3 regions of the Paenibacillus tundrae genome follow, and region 2 is predicted to be linked to each of the others. Evidence: riboswitches for the same ligand, from Rfam matches in the RefSeq annotation. Region 2 holds a riboswitch; each other region holds the start of a gene.
The links. Region 2 has a riboswitch for cyclic di-AMP ahead of V6W81_RS17160 (3D domain-containing protein). Riboswitches for the same ligand answer to the same signal wherever they lie in the genome.

Region 1 (4,243 bases), 1.6 Mb from region 2:
GGGAACCAACCGGCAACAGAACAATTTTTCATTGATAAGCTGGCGGAATCGAAAGTTCATTTTGAACGTGCCCTGGATTGTAAACATACGGAATTCGATGACCTTTATCCCTATATGATTGAACATCCTCAATTTTTCTGGTACAAACGCTATGTTGCCTGGTCAGAACTTCTGACGATTGTAGGCTTGTGTGAAGAGTTGTCCTTCTCTTGGAAAGAGCAATTTACACCGCATCAAGTGGAGTACCTTGAAGAACGTGTGATGTCCGCCAAAGTGCTTGATTTTTGGTTTGAGAAGAATGACAGCAAAGAGCACGCGCAGCGGTAAATTTCAGTCGGGACATACGTTTCGTATGACATGACAGTCCAATACAGTCACGTGAGACCTAAATGAGTTGTCATTTAGGTCTCTTTTTGTAAATTAATTTGGAACATAGGAGCCATAGACATGATTAGTGATACAGAGCTGGATGCCCTGCGTTTGTCAGGTGAAAAGGTTAGAGTGGTAAGGGACGAGCTTGAGTCCAATGATGTAACAGGAATTGTTGTTGCTTGGGATGGAGAGCAGGTACTCATTCGGCGGCAGAATCGACGTGTGGTTAAGCTCGATCGTAGTTATCGCTATCAGCTGTTCAGCGAGCCGCGCCAGAGTCCACTTAGCGAGTAGGAAATGAGCTAACGGGATTTACCATCCTCCTATAGGCATAATCGATTCGCTCAGGAGAAAGGATAGTTACAGTGAAGGATGTGGAACTATCTCCGAGAGGGCGTGCAATGATATGACATTGATGAATGAAAAGGTTCACGCGTATAAGGATCAGATTGGTGAGTTGAGCGATGTGCTACCGGGAGTGGTGAAGTCTTACCATGAGTTTACGGGAGAATGCTTTCAGCCAGGAGCCATTGATGCCAAAACGAAACAATTAATCGCCTTGGGCATTGGCTTATTTGCGAATAACGAAGTGTGTACCTTCTATCACGTGGAGGAAGCTCGTGCGAAGGGTGCTACCGATCAGGAGATCATGGAGACCGTTGCAGTGGCGGGTGCCGTAGGCGGCGGTCATGCACTATCTCAGGGCGCAATGCGCGTACAGAAGGCGCTGCACTAAGCAGGATGGGGCTATATCAATGAAAATAAGGACGTATTCCTTGGCAAATGCTACGGGAATAGGTCCTTATTTATGTACATCGAAGTTATATTATATTTTTCCAATCATTTTATTATACATAAACTGGCCAGTAACTCGGCGAGCCGTAACATAACGGTCTTTGAAGTAAGGGTTAGACAATTTAGTGATGCTGACACCTTTGCTGCTTGATGCGTGTGCGAATTGGCCGTCACCGATGTAAACACCTGCGTGTGAAACACCTTTACCCATTGTATTGAAGAATACGAGATCGCCTGTGCGAAGGTTCGCTTTGGATACAGGAGTTCCTGCTTTCGCTTGCTGCTGGGAAGTGCGGGGTAGATCGATGCTATATTTATCAAAAAGATATCTCATAAATCCAGAACAATCGAAGCCGGCCATTGTTGTACCGCCCCATTTGTAAGGAATACCTGCCATGTTATTAACGACGGTGTTGATTGTGCTTGCCTCTGTACTTGTTGCACCTGAAGTAAATAGTACTGCTGCTCCAAAAATGGAGATGATAAGTTTTTTCAAAATCAATGTTCTCCCTTCGTTGCCTACGGAGTTAGCTAAGGGTTCGGTAGAAGGTTCCCTATATTTCCTATGTATAAGAATAATTCACCCAAAATGGTTCCCCCGTTTTCAAACATGAAACTCGGCAAATGAATAATTAAGTTTTTGTAACCTTTTGAAACTATATTGCATATATGCGTAAATGTCAAACCCATCTTAATACCTTCTTTATCGCCCAATGTTAACGGAACTATTGATTTTTATGAAGAATAAACACGAAATGACAGCGTAACTAATTACAAAATAGTAATATGTGATTCAAATCCAAACTAGAGTGTATACCACTCGAGGTTTGTCATGTGCAGTTTGAACTATTCTGATAGATACAATAATCGCGGAATGTTACAAGATGTTGCATTAATTGACAAAGTTATTTTTTTTGCATAAGATCGTTCTATCCAATCCACATATTGGATAAAAATATAGTCGTTATAATTTAATTCAAATAAAGGAGTTGGTGGAGAGACGTGTAATTAGAGGGTGAAAGTAAGTGGAATGAAGAATTGGATGATTTCAATAATAACGGGGAGTGTGTGATCATTTTGAATACAAAAACAAAGTTAGTTACATTAGTTCTAGCATTTTCAATGGTATTTTCTGCGGTAGGTATGGTCATTCAACCGGTTAGGATTGTATCTGCTGCGGATGCTTCGGGAACAACAGCAAGCATATCCGATATCTTGAAGAATCAAAGAGCCGATGGAGGCTGGAGAAAAGAATATAAGCAATCCACTGGTGAGTGGGCGAAATCTACGATCGACAATAAAGCTACATACTCAGAAATTAGAAGACTAGCTAAAGAATTCAAAAAGACAAACGACCCACGTTATTCTGCTGCCGCGATTAAGGGAATTAACTTTTTGCTGAATATGCAGTATTCCAATGGTGGGTGGCCTCAAGTTTATCAAAGTTCTGGTTATCACAAACATATTACCTACAATGATGATGCGATGATTAATGTAATGTACATGTTGGATGAAGTTGCGACACGAAAAGGTGACTTCTCCTTTATTGACAGCAACCTTGCCAATCGTAGTAAAAATGCGGTTGCTAAAGGTGTGGATGCGATTTTGAATACACAGGTAGTTTCAGGTGGCAAGCTCACAGCATGGGGGCAACAGCATGATTCAAGCACACTTAAGCCTGCAGGTGCAAGAATCTATGAAGTACCATCATTAACAGCTGGAGAGAGTGTAACGATTGTTAAATTCCTGAAAACAAGACCTTCCAACGCCAAAATTACAGCATCCATCAAGGGAGCCGAAGCTTGGTTTAACAAAGTGAAGATCACCGGTTACCGATATGAAAGAGCGAACGGCGATAGCAAAATTATTGCTGATTCCAAAGCTGCACCAATCTGGGCTCGTTTCTATGAAGTTGGAACGGATAAACCCATCTTTATCGGTCGTGACGGCATCGTGAAATACAAATTGAGCGATATTGACAAAGAAAGAAGAGGCGGTTATGCATGGTATGGTAACTGGCCATCCAAGCTGTAACTTAATTTAGATTCTAAACTGGTACCAATCGTGCCAGATCATATGCCAGCTCCTAAACATGAAGCCCGATCCGGAAGTGACTATCTGGATCGGGTTTCTTCCTGAGCATTTGTATATTGACATGTAGATGCTTGCGTGATATATTATTTTTTGTCGCCGAGATACATATATATCACGGAGATATACATATGCGGTCGTGGCGGAATTGGCAGACGCGCACGGTTCAGGTCCGTGTGGGCTAACCCCCCGTGGAGGTTCGAGTCCTCTCGACCGCATCGAATGAAAAGGTTCCCTGTTAGACATTAGTCTATCGGGGAACCTTTTTTTGAACTCATATGGGGGATCTCACAGCTTGTCCATCCATTGTCGGTTACAACGACCTACGACTAATCACAGGCTTGGGCAATTTTTTGCCAATTATATTACTACACGTATTATGATGCTGTAACTGTAATGTTATCGATATTAGGCCCTTCTGTACCTGTTGTTACAACTCTGATGGTATTCGTTCCAGAATTCATGGGTACCTGAATGGTTTTCTCGCCCCATGTCGACCAGCTTCCTGTTGCTGAAAAAGAGGTATTGCTGATCACTTTGTTTCCGTTAACGTACACATCGAGGTTACGCGTGCCACTCTCTAATGCATAACGAAACTTTACGTTTTTGGTACCACTTGTCGCATTGTTAATATTATTCCATTGAATGGCAGAGTTCGTTAGTGCATTGAAATTAACATACCCCGAGCCGGTGTAACCTGGGTAGATTGTCTCAACTACAGCATCAGTTAGGGTAGTTCCTGTTTCAGCTTCATACGTTGTACCACTTGTGTTACCACTTCCTGGCCCAGTGATATTCGCTACAAATGTGGTTACACTTTGAGCAGGAAGCTGTGCAGTAAATGCGCCGTTAGACACATTGATCGGTGCTCCACTTGCTAGGTTACGGCTGCTATCCGTTACCCATGAGGATACAGTAGAGGCGTTACCATTTTGCAGGACAAATCGCTGACTGGTTGCAGAAGTTCCTTTGTTAATTGCGACGA
Region 2 (4,243 bases):
AATTTTAGCAAAAAAAATCAAAACAAACTTCTTCATCATGTAAAATTATTCTTTTAATTGACCTTTTATCAGCAGATGTTCATCAAGGAGCCTCTCTGCAGTCTGCACGATTTCATCAATCTGCATGCGTGTGATCGCATCAAAATGAATGCCCATAATGACCGTCACCGTAACCTTCAACTGATATGCCGCCTTGCGCGCAAGCCTCTCGCATAACTCCTGCTCCTTATGCCCTGGGACATGAAATGTAGCTCCACTAAGACGATCGTGATCTACATAATAGGTTGCCACCGCTCCTATGTGTGCATCGCCGCCTGTAACCATGAATACTTTGTCCTGCCCCACGTCTACAACCTGTAATCGAATTGAACTCAAATCATATTTACTCATACTAATCCACCTATCCTTTTCTCTATCTCATGTTATGGTCCGAATTATGAACAAGATTCGAGAGACTGACAATGAAACATCTCACAAGTCGAATAAATCAAGATTACATCGGGCATACCATAGAGAACGCATTTTTGGAAAAGGGGGCTGCTATTATGCGTATTCGCCTCATCGCAATATCATTTATCGTCTTTCTCTTGAGCGGAAATTTCGCTCCTGCTCATATGTCAGCTGAACCGAACCAAGCCAGTTCACCTGTCACGGAGTTTGATGCACAAGGCGATGAACAGCTCACGCTAGGTCAACTAAGACAGAAATATGCTGATACGTTCAAGACGAATGGGCCTTCCACCAAACAGGTTGCTCTGACTTTTGATGATGTTCCTGATCCAAGGTTCACTCCACAGGTATTGGATGTTTTGAAAAAGTATAAAGTCAAAGCGACTTTTTTTATTGTAGGCAAGCGGGCAGAGAAACATCCGGCTCTAGTCAAACGTATGGTTCGCGAAGGTCATATCATGGGTAACCACAGCTATAGTCATCCTGAATTCAGTAAGCTGACGATGAACGATTTTCGCAAACAAATTTTACATACCGGGGATATCATTCACAATTTAACCGGGTATACGCCAAAAATGATTCGCCCACCTTACGGGGATATTAATGAGAAGCAGCTCCAATGGGCTCAGAAGCAGCAATATAGCATTGTGAACTGGAATGTCGATTCACTCGATTGGAAAGGTCTTTCCAAAGATGAAGTGAAGCAGAATATTTTATCGGCTGTTAAACCAGGGTCGATCGTTCTTCAACATGCAGGAGGCGGAGTGGGCTCTAACCTTCAGGGAACGATTGATGCGTTACCAGAGATCATTGAGGAGCTTCGAGCACGGGGATATAGCCTTGTAACACTGGACGAGATGTTAAACATCTCTAAGAGCAAGTAATTCCAGCATAGGCACTTTAAGAGAAACGTTAAACTAAAAAGGGCGTCTCTACTCACATCAGACTGTGAATGGAAGACACCCTTTTTCATTTTGTTTGCATGACGTTTATTTTAGAATGTAAAGCTCAACATCTTGGAAACCGAATGTGCTCACGGATTGTTTACTGCCAGGAATGAAAATATCAACGCGTTTACCTTTAATCGCACCGCCTGTATCTCGCGCCGTAGCTACAAACGCTTGTTTCGGCAGTCCTGGGTGTGTGTGACCTGTCACGAGGACTTTCGTTCCCAGCGGGATCACACTTGGATCTACAGCGATTGTACCCAATTCAAGCGGATTACCGAAGTAATCTACAGCACCCCATTTTCCGTTTTCGGATGGATCTGCAGAGTACGCTGTTGCCTTCATTTCAATGGACTTGCTGTAATCAAATGTTTTGCCCCAGGCTTCAACCACTTTGCTGTCTGCATTGACATCCAAGCTTGCTGTTGTGATCGTTTTAGCCTCTGCTTTGGCTGCTGGAGCCGCTGCTGCTGAGACGGTGTTGGCTTTTCCAGGTACAGTAATTTTCAGCCCACCATAGATGTTATAAGGTGAAATATTTGCATTTGCTTTAATGAGTGCTTCCATACCTACACCATACTGTTTGGATAAAGTATAGAATGTATCCCCCTCTTTGGCCACATGAACAGAGTCAGCGTAAGCTGGAACGGCCTGAATGAGCATAGCTGCTGTCAGCAATGCTGTTGCTGCTTTCGCAATACGTTTCTTGTTAAACATGGTCTTCCTCCCTCATTATGCCTGCGAGGTTAGTTGTCGGATTCGGATGGAGGAAACCACCCTATAGGTTCAATCACATGCCCTTAACGTTATGTACGCCCTAATTCACCCCTAGCAGTACGCGAACATCAATCCTCGTTTCTGCATCGTTACATCCCCCGCACTTCCTCCTCGGAAGTTTCGGCAGGAACAATATATCACAATCTTGTAACCTATAGTTGTAGTAAATCTTACCAGTACGTTTATGACACATCAAAATTGGTTAATAAAACAAGCCTTTTTCATATTAATAATTCATATATGTCTTCTATATAAGTAACAAAAAAGTTACCTTTTATTCCATTGATCCTTCTGATTATGTATCTCCGGAAAACAAATAAAAACAACCCTGCCGACGATGATGTCGACAAGGCTGTTTGTTACTCTTCATTCAATAGTGTATCCCCAGCTGCTCGGCAGCTTATGATCACATTACTATAGAACTTTGGCAAGAAAATCACGTGTACGAGCATTCTTAGGTGCACCAAACACTTCATCAGGTGTTCCTTGCTCAATAATTACTCCGCCATCCATAAACAGAATTCGGTCTCCTACTTCACGAGCGAAGCCCATCTCATGCGTAACAATGACCATCGTCATTCCACCCTCTGCCAGGCGTTTCATGACATCAAGCACCTCTCCAACCATCTCTGGATCGAGTGCTGAAGTTGGCTCGTCAAACAACATTACATGTGGTTGCATCGCCAAGGCTCTCGCAATCGCAATACGTTGTTTTTGTCCACCTGACAACTGGTTAGGGTATGCATCTTTTTTGTCAGAAAGACCCACCGTTTTAAGCAAATCGGCTGCAATCTGATCTGCTTCCTGTACCGATTGTTTCTTTACTTTGATTGGAGCAATCGTGATGTTCTGCTGAATCGTCTTATGAGGAAACAGGTTGAAATGTTGAAACACCATACCCATCTTTTCACGCGTAGCATTGATGTTATGCTTCGGTTCTGTAATTGAAACACCTTCGAATAGGATCTCGCCTGAAGTCGGCTGCTCAAGCAGGTTCAGACAACGCAAAAATGTACTTTTACCCGAACCGGATGGTCCAATGACAACGACAACCTCGCCTTTGCCAATCGTGACATCAATGCCTTTTAATACTTCATTTTTTCCATAGGATTTATATAATTGACTAACGTCGATCACTTGCATTCAACTTCCTTTCCAGTCGTCCGAGCAGCTTGGACAATATGAAGGTCATTACAAAATAAATAGCTGCTGCAATAAGGAATGGATTCATCCCTTGGTACGTAATATTTTTGACCACACTTGCTTGATACATAATGTCGACCATACCAATAACCGAGATGATGGAAGACTCTTTAATAATCGTTACGAACTCATTACCGATTGCAGGTAATACGGCCTTGAACGCTTGTGGCAATATAATGTAGCGCATCGCTGCACCTCTACCCATACCCAGTGAACGAGCAGCCTCTAATTGTCCACGATCTACACCTTGTACCCCTGCACGGAAGATCTCCGCAAGGTAAGCACCACTGTTGATGGAGAGTGTGATTACACCGGCTTGTAGCGCCGAGAAATTAATTCCGAAGGTCAGTGACAATCCATAATAGATAATCATCAATTGCACGAGCATTGGCGTACCACGAATCAGTTCAACATACGCTGTACCGATCCAACGCAGAATAGCCATATCATGCATACGGAACATACAGATAATCAAACCGATGATTACCCCGAACAATACACCGAGTGCAGATAACAAAAGGGTATAACCTATCCCTGTCGCATAGAAGCTTTTATACGCCCAGAATACTTGAAAAATATTTTTGGTATCTTTACCTGCCATCAATTGGCTTGCTTCGGTTACCATTTCTTCAATTCTATTTTCGCTCTTAAGCCGTTCCAACGTACTATTTACGGCATTTAGCAACTCGGTATTGCCTTTGCGAATCCCGATTGCAGCCTCGACCTGCTCTTCGTCCACCACAATAGGTGCAAGACCGATGGCATCGTCCAGATAACCAGCAGCTACGGTATCTTCTACAATCGCAGCATTTACACGCTTGGTCTGCAATTGCAGAACGATATCGGAGATTTTATCCAGTGCCGTT
Region 3 (4,243 bases), 2.3 Mb from region 2:
CCAGGTCTGTGGTTAGGTGAACCAGCAGTTCCTGTATGTTTTGACGATCAAGGGGGATGGCTTTCGAGGCTTCCGTTATGCATGCGTTTGAGGCTGAGTGGAGATAACCGAGAACCGCCTCCTCGACGGGGATATCGAGGTAGTGGTTAATCCAGGCGTGAACAGTGGATAGGCATCCAACTGAATTATAGGTGGACAGGGTGTGCTCGAGTTTTCTAAAGTCGATCCAGGGATGGAGGGCTTGAGCGAGCTTGATTAACCGTTTGCCCATAGCAGAGGAGTGTTCCCTGAGATCTGGAGGGGTTCGCTGAACGTGGACTAGTTTGTCAATAAGAGCTGTTCGCCATGTGTCCTTCTGATCCGCTGCACTGTAGATGCCCTTAATCGCCATTCCTTCCAGGCGCACAATGCTCGGATGTAATTGACAACGCATGAATGATTCCAGGTCTGCTACGTTGCGGATTGAACCTTCTGCTATAAGTGCATCCATGCCGAATGAATGAGTGAACCCTCCGACTTGAATAGAGGAATCAAGCAGTTTGACATAATCGAGCAGCTTATTCCCACGGTTCACGATCTTTCGCCTCCTATGTTCGTTAAATGTTATTATATATAACATTTTATTTCGTTTTGAAGCTGTTTATGAGTTTGAATCCGAATTATATGATATATATATTCACATAATTATCCGCTTTTTGTCAATTAAATCTTGTTAATTTTGTTTTATTTTCTTTATATGTTATTTAAAATAACGTACTGAGTTATATATTGGAGTGTGTGTGATAATCTTGTCATTGGAAGAGAAGTAGTAAAAGTAATATTAGTGATTATTCCATTGGCTTGCTCATTGAAGCTTATCAAGGGTAAATGAACTACAAAAATAGGTCGAACTCAAGGATATGCAACTGCTGTGGAAATATGACGATTCATGCAGGTAGAGGGGGAATTATCGTGTGAAAAAGCTGAATTTAAAAAGTACTTTACTTTTATAATGAAACCCGGTATAATCATTTTTGTTGCCGATAATTTACGACATGCGGTCGTGGTGGAATGGCAGACACGCTATCTTGAGGGGGTAGTGGGCGTATGCCCGTGGAGGTTCGAGTCCTCTCGACCGCATCATAATGCAAGACAGAAGAAGCTTCCGAACTCGGAAGCTTCTTTTTTTGTTTCTACCGTTTTTATTTTATTCTAATCATTAAGCCCGACCGATTTGAAGTAAACGTACGATTTCGCCATCGATAAGCTCTCTACTTACTTGGATGAATCCTAACGATTCATATAACGTCCCGGCGATTCGATTGTCTGGTCGATGTCCAATCATAATCCTTGTACCATTAGAATTACGTCTACTTCTCCGAAACATTGCAGTAAGTACTTTTTTCATACCACATCACTCCTCTCAACAGAACACTCTAATGTATATCCTGGGCCCTTATGCCAAAATAAGCTCGTGAGTGCAAAAAAAAGCCACCGACTAGAGAATTCCTGCTTAAAGCTGTGGTCTCCGGTTAGATGGCTGTTGGTTGTTCAATTTATTTTTTTAGTAATTTCTCGATGTCAGCTTCGATCTGATCAGGAGTTGTTTTGGGTGCGTAACGCTTTACGACACGTCCGTCTTGATCCACTAGGAATTTAGTGAAATTCCATTTGATTGCTTTGGAGCCGAGTAGGCCTGGAGCCTCTTTGGTGAGATGCTGGAACAGGGGGTGAGCGTTCGATCCGTTGACATCGATCTTCTCGAACATCGGGAAGCTTACACCATAGTTCATTTGACAGAACTCAGCAATATCATCGGATGAGCCTTTTTCCTGTGCAAACTGATTGCTCGGGAATCCGAGAACTTCAAAATTGCGATCTTTGAATTTATTGTACAGCTCTTGCAGCCCTTCGAATTGTGGTGTCAATCCACACTTACTAGCTGTATTCACAATAAGCAGCACTTTGTTTCGGTATTGAGACATTTCTTGTTCTTGGCCTCGAAGGGTATTAACTTTGTATTCATAAACGGTCATGAAAATCGCCTCCTATATCGAATGAATGATTCCTTTTTCGTATATATCTATTATATTGGTTACAATTAAATAATGCAAAACTAATATTGGATAATTATAGTTTTAGCTCTTTTTGAGCTTGAATTGGTCTTCATATGGACGAATAGGTAGAAGATTTTTGTGATCACGAGAATTAGAGAGCTTAGGGGAGATGGATGAAGCAAAAATATGTTGTAAGCGATATCATTGGGTTGAAACGGCATAAATCCGTCGATTCGGTGATCTATGTACACTTTACATCAACATGACCTCGGTGTATGATTCATATCGTAATTTCTAATTTAATTTCTATTGTACATGAAAAAACGAAACAAACGATAATATCGATCTAATCAGTAATGATGTAAGAACGATGTTTTAATCGCTGAGTTTCCATTCATTCATGGGTGGAAAACGGGGGAACCAACAGGATGCGCTGTTCTAGGACGGTATGGATCCATGGGGTGAATTTTCCGGTAACAGCCGGAAATAGGGCGACTCTCGCGCCCGAATCCGTCAGCTAACCTCGTAAGCGTTAAAGGGAGAGGCAACAAGCCGTACGCTGGTTCATGGTGTTTTTGCCATGGATTCTTTAAGAAGCGTCCGGGAGGCCTTGGTCCCCCACGCTTCTTTTTTGTTGTCTTTTCACGCTAAGGGAGGAACGAATGATGGATAATGAGATGATTTTAGTAACTGCTCCGAACGAAGCGGGGCGCAAATTTATCAAACTATTGATGTACAAAAAAATGCCGTTTGCCGTTCTGACCAACAGTGCAGGGGAAGAGCGGAAACTCCGGAAGTTCGGGGTAGAGCATGTCATTCGCATGAACACGGCTGCGGCAGAGAAATGGTTTTTACCTCAGAGTAGTGTAGGTAATGTTTTTATTTTTGAGAATAGTCTGAACTTGACCTGCCGTTATTTGCAGATCTGTCGTTCGTGGACATCTAAGTCGCTGTGTGTGATTACAGAACAGAGCCATCCAAAAGGAATTTATCGAGGCATGGGTGCCGATCGGATTGTCTATTCATTAAACGGAGAAGTGGGCTTCCTGCTTAACGGTTGATGCTGCAACCGATGATTGCTCCCTTGTCAGGTGCCTGATATAATTGAACGAATAGATCATTAAACTTATGAACAAAGGGTAAACGGAATTTTGAGGAGACTCATGCATGAAGTGGGTCTTCTTTTTTATTGTTTAGGGGATGTAGCAAGATAAGGAGGAATAGTTGTGCCAGATGTACGTGGGTTAAAATGGTTGTTCTTCGATGTAGGAGATACGCTAGTGGACGAATGGGAGCCTGTAGACGATATTATCGGTCAGTTCGTGAGAGAAGCCTGTGCACTTGGATATCCGGTGCAGATCGAGACTGTACGGGAGATATTTGTCACCTGTTACCGAAACTACGAGGCATGGCCAATGAAAGTGGCGATACGTACGTTGATTAGCGATGAACAGCATAGAGAGCAGATCCAGGCTAAATTAAAGTTTCGTAAAGAGCTTGAGCAACCCTATGCGTGTGCTGGTTCAGTGCTGAAATCACTGTCACGATATTATCGAATTGGCATCATTGCTAATCAGAGTCCGGGTACGGAGGAACGGTTAGAGCGTTACGGCTTGCGTAAGTATGTGAATGTACTTGCTTGTTCTGCTGAAGAAGGAGTGTCTAAGCCTGATCGTGAACTGTATGCAGTGGCATTGAAGCAGGCGGGATGCAAGGCTGAGGAAGCAGTTATGATCGGAGATCGCATCGATAATGACATCGTTCCGGCGAAGAAGCTGGGAATGCGAACGATACGCATTTTACAGGGGTATGGACGGTTCCAGCCTGAGCTTGAAGATCAGGATCACCCGGATTGGACAATTGATAATTTAGAGCAGCTTCTTCCTTTGCTTTTACCAGATCAAGACTAGGAGATACATACTCCAAAATAAGATTTATGCTGATGACCCTACTGGAGCATATCGTTCTAGAAAAGGATAAATAAGAGCCGACCATTTCAAGTGAACGTTTCACTTGGATGAGTCGGCTCTTTTTATTTGAATTAAAACAGCGCGATGGTCTGAATAATGAGATACACATTCAGGACAACGATGACTGCAGCGATGATCCAGGACGTAATTTTCAACCACAGTTTGTTAGCGAATGCACCCATACTCTTCTTATCACTTGTAAACATGACCAGCGGAATAACCGCAAAAGGAAGCTGT

Region 1: it holds a riboswitch for cyclic di-AMP, as region 2 does, so the genes downstream of both, V6W81_RS10290 (C40 family peptidase) here and V6W81_RS17160 (3D domain-containing protein) in region 2, are expected to answer to the same signal.
Region 3: it holds a riboswitch for cyclic di-AMP, as region 2 does, so the genes downstream of both, V6W81_RS06650 (hypothetical protein) here and V6W81_RS17160 (3D domain-containing protein) in region 2, are expected to answer to the same signal.

What each region holds. Positions count from the first base shown of each region.
Region 1 covers NZ_CP145605.1:2,264,418-2,268,660, forward strand. The annotation lists gene V6W81_RS10275 (hypothetical protein) at 1-327, shown strand, start outside; gene V6W81_RS10280 (hypothetical protein) at 448-666, shown strand; gene V6W81_RS10285 (carboxymuconolactone decarboxylase family protein) at 779-1,108, shown strand; gene V6W81_RS10290 (C40 family peptidase) at 1,199-1,663, opposite strand; cyclic di-AMP (ydaO/yuaA leader) riboswitch at 1,669-1,800, opposite strand; gene pelA (pectate lyase) at 2,245-3,201, shown strand; tRNA gene V6W81_RS10300 (tRNA-Leu) at 3,392-3,476, shown strand; gene V6W81_RS10305 (carbohydrate-binding protein) at 3,636-4,243, opposite strand, start outside.
Region 2 covers NZ_CP145605.1:3,835,199-3,839,441, forward strand. The annotation lists gene V6W81_RS17150 (hypothetical protein) at 46-390, opposite strand; gene V6W81_RS17155 (polysaccharide deacetylase family protein) at 546-1,334, shown strand; gene V6W81_RS17160 (3D domain-containing protein) at 1,440-2,114, opposite strand; cyclic di-AMP (ydaO/yuaA leader) riboswitch at 2,117-2,310, opposite strand; gene V6W81_RS17165 (amino acid ABC transporter ATP-binding protein) at 2,589-3,311, opposite strand; gene V6W81_RS17170 (ABC transporter substrate-binding protein/permease) at 3,298-4,243, opposite strand, start outside.
Region 3 covers NZ_CP145605.1:1,544,047-1,548,289, forward strand. The annotation lists gene V6W81_RS06630 (urease accessory protein UreF) at 1-574, opposite strand, end outside; tRNA gene V6W81_RS06635 (tRNA-Leu) at 1,037-1,119, shown strand; gene V6W81_RS06640 (hypothetical protein) at 1,199-1,387, opposite strand; gene V6W81_RS06645 (glutathione peroxidase) at 1,536-2,015, opposite strand; cyclic di-AMP (ydaO/yuaA leader) riboswitch at 2,407-2,583, shown strand; gene V6W81_RS06650 (hypothetical protein) at 2,699-3,097, shown strand; gene V6W81_RS06655 (HAD family hydrolase) at 3,263-3,946, shown strand; gene V6W81_RS06660 (Nramp family divalent metal transporter) at 4,078-4,243, opposite strand, start outside.